DNA from 3 places in the Rhizobium sp. RAF36 genome. Region 1 is predicted to be linked to each of the others. Evidence: predicted binding sites of a transcription regulator. Region 1 holds the regulator's gene; each other region holds the start of a gene.
What was found. Region 1 encodes LexA, which represses DNA repair genes until DNA is damaged. Its sites were predicted from a motif close to TGTTCNNNNTGTGTTCNG; they were not measured.
Positions count from the first base shown of each region.

Region 2: the regulator LexA is predicted to act here: its motif matches at 1,722-1,739, upstream of dnaE (DNA polymerase III subunit alpha).
Region 3: the regulator LexA is predicted to act here: its motif matches at 2,004-2,021, upstream of AB4Z25_RS01910 (ribonuclease T2 family protein).

Region 1 covers NZ_JBFREC010000001.1:957,887-962,073, reverse strand. Annotated here, with positions in the region: gene AB4Z25_RS04795 (ComEC/Rec2 family competence protein) at 133-2,337, shown strand; gene lexA (transcriptional repressor LexA) at 2,318-3,031, opposite strand; gene AB4Z25_RS04785 (VOC family protein) at 3,236-4,114, shown strand; gene kdsA (3-deoxy-8-phosphooctulonate synthase) at 4,111-4,187, shown strand, end outside.
Region 2 covers NZ_JBFREC010000005.1:55,056-59,242, reverse strand. Annotated here, with positions in the region: gene AB4Z25_RS18280 (ABC transporter ATP-binding protein) at 1-558, shown strand, start outside; gene AB4Z25_RS18275 (DUF5680 domain-containing protein) at 555-1,019, opposite strand; gene AB4Z25_RS18270 (hypothetical protein) at 1,085-1,660, opposite strand; gene dnaE (DNA polymerase III subunit alpha) at 1,964-4,187, shown strand, end outside.
Region 3 covers NZ_JBFREC010000001.1:374,017-378,203, forward strand. Annotated here, with positions in the region: gene AB4Z25_RS01900 (DMT family transporter) at 1-926, opposite strand, end outside; gene AB4Z25_RS01905 (alpha/beta hydrolase) at 956-1,885, opposite strand; gene AB4Z25_RS01910 (ribonuclease T2 family protein) at 2,036-2,773, shown strand; gene ettA (energy-dependent translational throttle protein EttA) at 2,887-4,187, shown strand, end outside.

The sequences.
Region 1 (4,187 bases):
GGCTCTCTCTTCGCACCTGTTAATCTAGGTCACCGCCGGCAGCTTTCTATTCATGCTCTTCGGTCGCTGCAGCGCCGTGTTGCGCAAAGCCTGCCGGCCTGCGCTATCGAAGAGCTGGCTTATGGCGGCCGCATGTTGTTTGCGCCGGTGGCGCTCGGACTGGGCTCCGTTCTCTGGTTTGCCTGCGGCGCAGACATTTCACCGGCTGTGCCGCTTTCATGCGCGGTCGTGCTGCTTCTGCTGCTCGCCGTGACCGATCGCGGCCGGGAGTGGAGCCGGATCTGCGTGGCCTCCATGACGTTGATCGCTGTTGGCATCCTCGCCGCACAATTCGAGACCTGGAGAGCCGGTACTGTCGTTCTCGATTCGGCGGTAACGACGACGCTGACAGGCCGCGTAGAGCGGCGGGAAAGCGATGGCCGCGGCGGCTGGCGGTATCTGTTGGCGCTCAAGGCGACGGAGAACCCGGCGCTGAAGCGGCTGCCAGAGCAGGTGACCGTGATTGCGCGCGGCCAGAAAGCGGAGTTCGAAACCGGGACTTGGCTGAAGGGCAGGGCAAGGCTGACGCCGCCCTCAGGGCCCGCTCTTCCCGGCCTCAACGACTTTTCGTTCGGTGCCTATTTCGACGGCGTCGGTGGCAACGGTTTCTTTTATGGTGCCCCTGCCGTGGTTCCGGCGGACGAACCCGGGTCCGCATCGATGCAGGATCGCGCGCTTGAATGGCTCTACCGCTTGAGAAGCGGCATCGGCGACCGTATTAGAGGCATCCTGCCTGGCGACACCGGCGCTTTTGCCGCCGCTCTGGTCACGGACGAGCGCCGCGCCATTTCGAGCGAGACGACCGAGGCGCTGCGCCAATCGGGCCTTGCGCATATCATTGCCATTTCCGGTCTCAACATGGCGCTGTCGGCAGGCATCTTCTTCGTCGGCTTCCGCACCGTGCTCAGCCTGCTTCCGGCTGTCGTCCAGGCCTATCCCGTCAAGAAGATCGCCGCAGCCGGTGCGCTTGCCGCCGTCACCGCCTATTTCCTGATCTCGGGCTTCGCAGTCTCCGCCGAGCGCGCCTTCATCATGATGGCGATCATGCTGGCGGCGGTCTTCTTCGACCGGCCGTCGATCAGTCTGCGCAACGTAACCCTATCGGCGCTGGTGATCATTGTCCTCTCACCCTCGGAGATCATGGGGCCAAGCTTCCAGATGTCCTTCGCCGCGACACTGGCCCTCGTCGCGGGCTATGCGCTCTGGAAGGAGAGGCCGGTGCGCGACCGGCCCTTCGCAAAGTTTCGCGCCGTCAGGATGCTGTCTTCCGCCGCCGCGTTCTTCGGCGGCATCCTGCTGACCTCCGTCATCGGCGGCTTCTCGACTGCATTGTTCTCGGTCGAGCACTTCCACCGGCTGACGGCCTATGGCCTGCCAGCCAATCTCGCCGCAATGCCGATTATCTCCTTCATCATCATGCCGTTCGGCCTCATTGCCATGCTGTTGATGCCCTTCGGCCTCGATGTATGGGCGTGGCAAGTGACGGGTTTCGGGCTCGATCTGGTGATCGCCATTGCCAGGACGGTTGCCTCATGGGGCGGCGATATCGGCGTCGGGCGCCTGGCGTTTTGGTACTTTCCCGCGGCGGTGACAGGTTTCCTGCTGCTGACTTTGCTGCGCAGCCGCATGCGCCATCTCGGCACCGCGATCTTGGTGGCATCGACGACAGCAGCCGCGATGTTAGGAGGCCCTCCGCCGCCGAAAATCGTGATTGCCGAGGACGGGAGCATGGCGGGCATCGTCAGTGACAACGGCCTCGCCACCAATCGCGAGCGGCCACCGGGCTTCATCTTTGATCAATGGAGGCGCGCTCTGGTGATCGATAAGCATTTGTCACCGGCGTTCCCGGCGCTCCCGGATATTCCCACCGCACCGCGCGGTGAAAGGCTGAAACTGACGGAGGCACAGCAGAACGACACCATGAACGCGATCAAGGCCAGTGCGACGGGCGAGCGCTTCTCATGCGTGAAAAAGTCCTGGTGTACGGCGAAGCTCGACAACGGTTCGATCCTGACCGTGATCGAGAATGCGGCGTTCCTTGGCCCAGCCTGCGACATATCCGATATCGTCGTCACACCAGTTCGCCTGCGCCTCGATACCTGCCGCTCAGGCGCCCTGCTTTTCACCGGGGAGACACTGCGAAAGACAGGCGCTGTCGAGCTTCGTTTCCCCAATGGGATCGCCGAAATCACCACATCATTCGAGGGTCTCGACCGGCCCTGGATCCGCCACCGCGCCTACGATTGGCGCAGCGGCACTTTTGGTGAAAGCGAGACGCTCAGTGATAGCGGCGGATAAGGCCAACGAGCTTGCCCTGAACCTTGACGCGGTCCGGTCCGAAAATACGGGTTTCGTAAGCCGGGTTGGCAGCTTCGAGCGCAACGGATGCACCCTTGCGGCGAAAGCGCTTCAGCGTTGCCTCTTCGTCATCGACGAGAGCAACGACGATATCACCGGCATTGGCGGTATTGGTGTTGCGGATGATGACCGTATCGCCGTCGAAGATGCCGGCCTCGATCATCGAGTCGCCCTTGACCTCAAGAGCATAATGTTCACCGTTTCCGAGCATGTCGGCGGGAACAGTGATGTCGTGTGTGTTCTGCTGGATCGCCGAAATCGGCACACCGGCTGCGATCCGGCCCATGACCGGCACCGAGATCGACGTGTGATTGTCCTCGTTCGCAGGCTTCGGCGGCGCGACCGGCTGCGGCTTGCCGAGGCTGCCTTCGATGACGCTCGGCGAGAAGCCGCGGCGCGGCTGGATGCTCGGGCTGTAGGCTTCCGGAAGCTTGATGACCTCGAGTGCGCGCGCCCTGTTCGGTAGGCGGCGAATGAAGCCACGTTCTTCCAAAGCCGTGATCAGGCGATGGATGCCCGACTTGGAAGCCAGGTCGAGCGCGTCCTTCATTTCGTCGAAGGACGGCGGTACGCCGGACTCCTTCATCCGCTCGTGAATGAAGAGGAGAAGCTCCTGTTGTTTGCGCGTCAGCATCGAAGTCTTTCCCCAGATTCGTGAAACAAAGCCAGAACGGACACTATATGTTCCATATGTGTTCCGCAAGTGCCTAAATATTGGTAAAACTTCCGATGATTTTTCGTCGTTTTTGAAAGTTTATTTGCCGGATTGGTGATCCACGCTTGCGCTTTACCAGGCAGGGCGTGCAAATCTCTGCCGGCTTCACCGGAGGGAACCGCCATGACGCATCCGCTCGATCATCTGGTACTGCCCGTCACCCATATAGATGTTGCCCGCGAGCGACTCGGCCGTCTCGGTTTCACCGTCGCGGCCGATGGCCGTCATCCGTTCGGAACGGAGAATGCCTGCATCTTCCTTGCCGACAGGACCTACCTCGAACCGCTCGGTGTCGCCAACCAGGCGGAGTGCGACGCGGCCGTCGCGAAGGGCAACAGCTTCGTCGCCCGCGATCAGGCCTTCCGCTTCCGCTGCGGCGATGACGGCTTTTCGGCCATCGTCTTCGGCACCGATGATGCCGATGCGGACAAGGCTGCCTATGATGGCGCGCAGCTGAGCGGCGGTGATATGGTCGAATTCTCGCGGCCGATCGTCATGCCCGACGAAACACAGGCAACGGGCGCCTTCAAGCTCGCCTTTGCCGCCGATCTCCGGGCGCCCGATGTCTTCTTCTTCGCCTGCCAGCGGGTCAACGCCTTTCCGGCCGATCGCAAGGCACTGGAAACCCATGCAAACGGCGTCATCGGCATCAGCGAGATTGCCCTGAGCGCTGAGGATCCGCAGGCCTTCGCCGAATTTCTTGAGACAGCCAGCGGTGGAGCTGAGCCTAGGGAGGCGGCACTCGGCCTATCCTTCGAATTACCGAACGGGAAACTTTCCATCTTCTCGAACGAGGGCATGGAGGCCTATTTCGATGCGGAGCCACTTGGGACCGATAACGGCCTCAGGGCGCGCGCAATCGTGTTTTCGGTCGGTGATCTGGCCGTGACAGCGGCGCATTTGGCTGCTAACGGGATCACCCATGTCAGTATGAGCAATCGTCTATTGGTGAAGCCGGCGCCGGGACAAGGCGCGATCTTTGCCTTCGAGGAGATCCAATGAGCAACACCAATGCAGAAGTCGTCGCCGGCGAGGGTGCTGGCCGCGTCACATTTTCGAATACGGGCAAGCTGTC
Region 2 (4,187 bases), on a different contig from region 1:
GCGCCGTCGGGTACCGGCAAGTCAACCCTGCTGCATCTGGCCGGTTTGCTGGAACACCCTGACGAGGGCGAGGTCAACATCAACGGTCATGCCTGCAACGGGCTCTCCGATGACAAGCGCACGGCGATCCGCCGCAGCGAGATCGGCTTCGTCTATCAATTCCATCATCTGCTGCCGGAATTCTCGGCACAGGAAAACATCATGATGCCGCAGATGATTTCGGGCCTGGCGCGCAAGGAAGCCGCGGTTCGAGCCCAGCAGCTGCTCGATTACATGCGCATCGGCCATCGCGGTTCTCATCGCCCGGGCGAACTCTCCGGCGGTGAGCAGCAGCGCGTGGCGATCGCCCGCGCCGTTGCCAACGCGCCGAGCCTGCTTCTCGCCGACGAGCCGACCGGCAATCTCGACCCGGAAACCGCCAACTACGTCTTCGACGCACTGGAAGCGCTGGTTCGCCAGTCCGGTCTCGCTGCCCTGATCGCCACCCACAATCACGATCTCGCCGCGCGCATGGACCGCCGTGTGACGATCACCGACGGCAAGGTCGTCGAATTCTAAAGGCGGATCAGACCGCCGCGATAATCGAGTTCGTAAGCGCGCCGTTCTTCGACGACAATCATCTCCATGCCGCGGAAATGCCCGCAATCACCTTCGCTTCGGTCGATATACAGGCCGAACGCGTGTTCGTATTCCATGCCGCCGAGAAAGCGCTTTTCACCGCTGTAAAGCGCAGACAGCGCTGCCTTGATCACCGCCCCGGCGCGGCTGCCGTCGATCAGTCGCGGCTCGATGATGTGGCCGAAGTAGTTCATCGCCCAGACGGGCTCGCCGTTCAGCCAGACGGTTTCCTGGCCGGCGAAATCCGTGCCACCGAAATAGCTGTCGAGATAGCGCCATTCGCCGCGCTCATAGCCGATATCCTGCGATCCCGGCCGGCAGGCAGAGATTTTTGCCCCGCCGCCGACATAGGTCTGCGATTTTGCCTCGACGATGAAGTCGTTCAAGAGAGTGAGATACATGCCGCGCCTCCTGCGATATGTCTCGCAGACGTCGCGCTTTTTGTAGAGAACAAAAAGAGAACAAATCAGTTGCCGCAGATCGACTGGCCGGTTTCGTCCTTCCAGTCGGTAATGGCGATAACGCGCGGCTCCGATGTCTGATCCTTGCCGGCTTTTTGCAATTTGCCCGTCAGTGCATTGTAGTCGCAGGTGCCGCCGGCATCCGGGTCGAGCGTGTCGTAATCGCTGTAGGTATAGCCGGCGACGACGAACTGGCCGTTGCGATAGGCGAGCGTCAGCGTCTGCTCCCAGCGGCCCCGGCCGATGGCGCTGTTCTGCGAATGGACGGCGATCGACGATTTTCCGGCGGCCTTGATCGACGGCTCCTGGCCGTAGATCCCGTCCACAGCCGTGCTGCCCCAGATCTTGCCAGGTGCGCTGGCCGCAAGCCGCAGCAGATCGTGGTCGTCGCGCAGATAGATGTAGATGCCGAGCTGATCGTCTTCGGCATCCGCTGCAGCCTCGGCAAGCAAAGCCAGATCGGGCTTCCCATCGCCGTTCCAATCGCCCACGGCCGCATCGACGATGCGGGCGGGGCCGGTGTCTGCGGCAATAGCGGCCTGGGCCGAAAGCAGGGCGGCGGCAAGGATTGTGAGGCGCATGTTTCTCTCCTGTTCCGCGTTAACCAAACAGAAAACAATTCTGTTGACAACGGAACAATAGCGGAACAAACTAAAAACATAACGAGTAAAGGAGAGCCAAATGACTGACATGATACGTGACGTCGCAGCATTCACCTCCATCGCAATGTTTGTTGCCAGCTTCTCTCTGATCCTGATGGCGATGTAATTTTTCAGGGGACCGCATGGCTGCCATGCGGTTCCGGGCAGGGACTTCTTCTGGACATCTCCACGGCCAGGACCGACAATGGCACCGATTCATACGGGCGATTGAAGGGACGTGTCATGGCGGATGCAGAGGGCGGATTTATCGGCGGGACGCCGGGTTTCGTTCATCTGCGCGTACACTCGGCCTATTCGCTGCTCGAGGGTGCGCTGCCGCTGAAGAAGATCCTCTACAAGGCTTCGGGCGACAGCCAGCCGGCGATTGCCATCACCGATACCAACAATCTCTTCGTCGCCCTCGAATTCGCCCAGAAGGCGATGGACGAGGGGCTGCAGCCGATCATCGGCTGCCAGATCTCCGTTGATATGGAAGACGGGCTCGAAGTTGAAAAGCGCGGCGGCCAGCAGATGATGGGCAAACTGCCTGCGATCGTCGTGCTGGCGGCAACAGCTGCCGGTTACGAGCGCCTCGTCGATCTGGTGAGCCGCGCCTATCTCGGCGGTGAAGACAACCAGGCGGTCCACGTCCGCGCCTCCTGGCTGGAGGAAGCCGGTACCGAGGGGCTGATCGCGCTCACAGGTTCGCTTGGCGGCCCCATCGATATGGCCCTGAAGCAGGGGCATATGGCGCCGGCGGTTTCGCGCCTGTTGCGTCTCAAGGCGCTGTTCGGCGACCGGCTCTATGTCGAGCTGCAGCGCCACGGTACCTATGACAAGCGCCACGAGCAGAAGATGATCGGCCTTGCCTATGAGCACGATCTGCCGCTGGTCGCGACCAACGAGGCCTTCTTCCCGGCGCGCGACGATTATGACGCGCATGACGCCCTGATGGCCGTGGCGCACAACGCCATCGTCTCCGACGACAGCCGCTTCCGACTGACTCCGGATCACTATCTGAAGAGCCGGGCGGAGATGGCCAAGCTTTTTGCCGATCTGCCGGAGGCGCTGGAAAGCACGCTGGAGATCGCAAGACGCTGCTCCTTCGTGCTGCAGACCCGCAAGCCGATCCTGCCGCGCTTTACCGGTGCCAGCGACGACGCCGACGAGGCTGATCGTGCCGAATCCGGCGAACTGCGGCGCCAGGCCGTGGAGGGCCTCGATATGCGTCTGGCGACGCTCGGAATGTCGCCGGGCTACGAGGAAAAGGACTATCGCGACCGGCTCGAATTCGAGCTCAGTGTCATCGAGAAGATGAAGTTTCCCGGCTACTTCCTGATCGTTGCCGACTTCATCAAATGGGCCAAGCTGCAGGATATTCCGGTCGGCCCGGGCCGCGGTTCTGGTGCGGGCTCGCTGGTCGCCTACGCCCTGACGATTACCGACGTCGATCCGCTGCGCTTCTCGCTGCTGTTCGAACGCTTCCTCAATCCCGACCGCGTATCGATGCCCGACTTCGATATCGACTTCTGCCAGGATCGCCGCGAAGAGGTGATCCGCTACGTGCAGAAGAAATACGGCCGCGAGCAGGTGGCGCAGATCATCACCTTCGGTTCGCTGCAGGCGCGTGCTGCACTGCGCGACGTCGGTCGTGTGCTCGAGATGCCTTATGGCCAGGTTGACAAGATCTGCAAGCTGGTGCCGAACAACCCGGCCAATCCGACGCCGCTGTCGAAGGCGATCGAGGAAGAGCCGAAGCTGCAGGAAGAGGCGGCCAAGGAGCCCGTTGTCGCCCGTCTGCTCGACATCGCCCAGAAGATCGAAGGTCTGTACCGCCATGCCTCGACCCACGCCGCCGGTATCGTCATCGGTGACCGTCCGCTGTCGAAGCTGGTGCCGATGTATCGCGATCCGCGCTCCGACATGCCGGTCACCCAGTTCAACATGAAGTGGGTGGAACAGGCTGGCCTTGTGAAGTTCGACTTCCTCGGCCTGAAGACGCTGACCGTTCTGAAGGTCGCCGTCGATTTCGTCGCCAAGCGCGGCATCAAGGTCGATCTGGCCTCGATCCCGCTCGATGACAAGAAGACCTACGAGATGCTGTCGCGCGGCGAAACGGTCGGCGTGTTCCAGGTGGAAAGTGCCGGCATGCGCAAGGCGCTGATCGGCATGAAGCCCGACTGCATCGAGGACATCATCGCGCTGGTGGCGCTCTACCGCCCTGGCCCGATGGAAAACATCCCGACCTACAATGCCCGCAAGCATGGCGAGGAAGAGGTCGAGTCGATCCATCCGACCATCGACTACCTGTTGAAGGAAACCCAGGGCGTTATCGTCTACCAGGAGCAGGTCATGCAGATCGCTCAGGTTCTCTCCGGCTACTCGCTGGGTGAAGCTGACCTTCTGCGCCGCGCCATGGGTAAGAAGATCAAGGCGGAGATGGACCAGCAGCGCGAGCGCTTCGTCA
Region 3 (4,187 bases), 580 kb from region 1:
GTTGCCTCAGATGTATCGGATACGGGCTTGGATGCAAAGCGCCGCTCGCGCCAGATGATGTAGAGGCCCGAAGCGATGATGATCAGGATGCCGAGCCATTTGATCGCATCCGGGAAGTCGCCAAAGACCAGCCAGGCGAAGATCGTCGCCGAGACGATTTCGAAATATTGGAGTGGCGCCAGCGTCGATGCCGGGGCGGCGCGATAGGCATAGACGCCGAGAATGCCGGCGATCGCCGCCATGACGCCGACGCCTGCAAGATAGGCGAAGGCGATAGTGGAGGGCATGACCGGATCGAAGACATCGGAGCCGCTGCCTTCGCCGATATAGAGGATGATGGCGCAGAACAGCAGGCCCCAGAGGCCCATCTGGAACTGCATTACCCAGGGGTCTTCACGCTGCGCCAGCGCACGGTTCATCATCGCCGAAATGGCGATGCAGACGGCGCTGACGACGGGCAGCAGCGCGACGAAGCCGACTTCCTGGAAGCTCGGCTGGATGATCAGGATGGCGCCGAAGAAGCCGACGCCGCAGGCTGTGTAGCGTCGCCAGCCGATGGCTTCGCCGAGGAAAATGCTGCTGAGGATCGTCAGGATGATCGGCTCGACAAAGAAGATGGCGATGGCATCGGCGACCGACATGTATTTCAGCGTGGCGACGAAGGAGATCATCGAGATGGTCATGATGATCCCGCGGATCGCGTGATAGAAGGTCTGCTTCCACGACAGGTCGGCGAGGTTCTTGCGCCAGATGACGACAGGCAGCATGCAGATCGCCTGGACGGCGAAACGCGCGGCGGTGATCTCGGCCGACGGGACGGTGGCGATCGCCAGCTTGGCGAAGATGTCGATCAGCGGTGAAAACAGCACCGACAGAAGCATGAGCGCCAGGCCCATGGTGACTTCGGAGGAGGTGTTCGTCTTCATTGCCGCGCCTGCCATGTGGAATGTTCCCGTCAGGACCGCATGACCGCGCCGTCGCACCAATCGGCGAAGGCCGAGATGGTGTCTGCTGCGCCGGTCTCGTTCAAGGTCTCGTGCCTGAAGTCCTGATATATTTCAGTGGTGATACGGGAGAAGCCCTGGCGTTTCAAATGGTTTGAGAGCCAGAAAACGGCTTTTCCGCGCTCCGTTGCCGGATCCTGCCCGCCGCCAACGAGATGGATCGGACGATCCTTCGGAAGACGGTCGAGTTGCTCCTTTTCAGTTGCCCGGAAGGTGAGCTCGAAAACGTCGAGCCACATCGATACAGAGGCATCGAAGCCGCAGAGAGGATCGGCGATATATTTCGCGACCTCCGCCGGATCGCGCGACAGCCAGTCGAATTCCGTCGTGTGGCCGGGAATGGACTTGCCCCAGGCGGCGAAGGTCAATCGCGGCAGCATGCCGCTTGGCACATCCGAGCCCTTCAGCGCCTTTTCGGCGCGAAGGATCGCCTGTGCGGCGCGGCCGGAAAGGCCAACGGCAAAGTTCGAGTTCCAGATGGCGACCGCATCGAATTTCTCCGGATAGGTCTCCGCGGCGTTGAGCGCGATCAGCCCGCCCATCGAATGACCGAAGAGGATAACGGGGAGCGCGGGGTGCAGGCTCGCTGCATGATCGCGCATGGCGGCAACGTCATCGATCACGCGGGATACACCGTCGCGCCTCGCGAACTGCCCGATCGGCGCATCCGGCGCCTTGGTCTCGCCGTGGCCGCGATGATCGTGCACAAAGACATGATAGCCGCGCGCGGCCATGGCTTCCGCAAAGCGCTGATAGCGTTTCGAATGCTCGGCAAGGCCGTGGCAGACGACGAGGATACCGCGTGGCGCGCCCGCGGCCATCTCGCTGTGAAAGGCGAGCGAGGCGCCTGTCACGTTAAGCCATTGTGTTTGCGAAAACATCCGATCCTCCCGGCGCGCAGAAGATCAGATCGGCCGTCAAATGCAAGCGGGGCTGCGGCGATTTGCAGGGGAAAATGCTGCGATTCAGGGTTGCGGAACGTTGCGCTTCATGCTTACTTGTTCTTGTATTGTTCTGTCTAGGGGATGGAGATGAGCAGGTTCTTTCTGAATGCGGCAATCGTGGCTTTGTCAGGCCTGTTGGCGGCTTCGGCTTTCGCACAGGAAGGGCAGGGGCGCACGCGTTTCATTCTCGCTGCAAGCTGGCAACCGGCCTTTTGCCAGACGAACCAGAAGAAGCCGGAATGCGCCAGCCAGACGCGGGATCGCTTCGACGCGACCAATTTTACCCTCCATGGTCTCTGGCCGATGCGGCAGAATTATTGCGGCGTCTCGAAGGAGGAGCAGGCGGCGGACAAGGATGGCGACTGGCGGTCGCTGCCTGAGGTCAAGCTGACGTCGGAGAATGCGGCGGCGCTGGCAAAAGCGATGCCCGGGACGCAATCGGCGCTCGAGCGTCACGAGTGGACCAAGCACGGCACCTGCACGAAACTCTCGGCCGACGCCTATTTCGGCACGGCCGTGCGGCTGATCGGCGATCTCAATGCATCGGCGGTGCGCGAGCTGTTTGCCGCCAATGTCGGCAAGTCTGTCAGCGCCGATCAGATCAAGGCGGCCTTCGACAATAGTTTTGGCGCTGGCGCTTCCGACCGGGTGAAGATGAGCTGCCGCCGGGCAGGCGGTGTGCGGGTTATCAGCGAGCTGACGATCGGCTTGTCTGAGGATGCGGTGGCGCCAGGCTCTGCCGATAATCTCGGAACGCTGATCCAGGGGGCGGGACGAACCTCCTTCGGATGCGACCAGGGTGTGGTCGACGCGGCCGGTTTCTGACGCAAAGACTGCTGCAAAGCGCAAGAGAGGCCGGTTTCGGCGTTGCCCGGGAGCCGGGTTTCGCCTACATAGCGGCCACGGATTTACACGTTTGCGCGCGGAGCAGTTTAAAGATGGCACGTCAGTTCATTTATCACATGTCGGGACTCAACAAGTCTTACGGCGCCAAGAAAATTCTCGAGAACGTCAACCTGTCGTTCTACCCGGATGCCAAGATCGGTATTCTCGGCCCGAACGGCGCCGGTAAGTCGACGGTGCTGCGCATCATCGCCGGTCAGGACAAGGAATATACCGGCGAAGCCTGGCTCGCCGACGGCGCGACCGTTGGCTACCTTGAGCAGGAGCCGCATCTCGATCCGACAAAGACCGCCTTCGAGAACGTCATGATGGGTGTTGCCGACAAGACGGCGATCATCGACCGCTACAACGAGCTGATGATGAACTATTCCGACGAGACGGCGGACGAGGGCGCCAAGCTGCAGGACATCATCGACAGCCAGAACCTCTGGGATCTGGAACAGCAGGTCGAGATGGCGATGGAAGCGCTGCGCTGCCCGCCGAAGGACTCCGACGTCACCATTCTCTCGGGCGGTGAACGCCGCCGTATCGCACTCTGCCGCCTGCTCCTGTCGCAGCCGGACCTGCTGCTGCTCGACGAACCGACCAACCATCTCGACGCCGAAACCATCGCCTGGCTCGAAAAGCACCTGCGCGATTATCCGGGCGCCGTGATGATGATCACCCACGACCGCTACTTCCTCGACAACGTCACGGGCTGGATCCTTGAGCTCGACCGCGGCCGCGGCATTCCGTACGAAGGCAACTACTCTGCCTACCTGACGGCCAAGGCCAAGCGCATGCTGCAGGAAAACCGCGAAGAAGCCGGCCGCCAGAAGGCGCTGTCGCGCGAACAGGAATGGATCGCCTCCAGCCCGAAGGCGCGCCAGGCGAAGTCGAAGGCCCGTATCAAGGCCTACGAACAGCTGGTCGATGCCGCCGAAGGCATCCGTCCCGGCGACGCGCAGATCATCATCCCGGTCTCCGAGCGTCTCGGCAATGTCGTCATCGAGATGGAAGGCATCACCAAGGGCTTCGAAGGCCGCACGCTGATCAACGACCTGTCGATCAAGCTGCCGCCGGGCGGCATTGTCGGTATCATCGGCCCGAACGGCGCCGGCAAGACGACGCTGTTCAAGATGATCACCGGCCAGGAAACACCAGATGCCGGTTCGGTGCGCATCGGCGACACCGTACATCTCGGCTATGTCGACCAGAGCCGCGATGCGCTGGATGGCAACAAGACGGTCTGGGAAGAGATCTCCGGCGGCGCCGAAGTCATCAAGCTCGGCAAGTTCGATATGAACTCCAGAGCCTATTGCGGCGCCTTCAACTTCAAGGGTGGCGATCAGCAGCA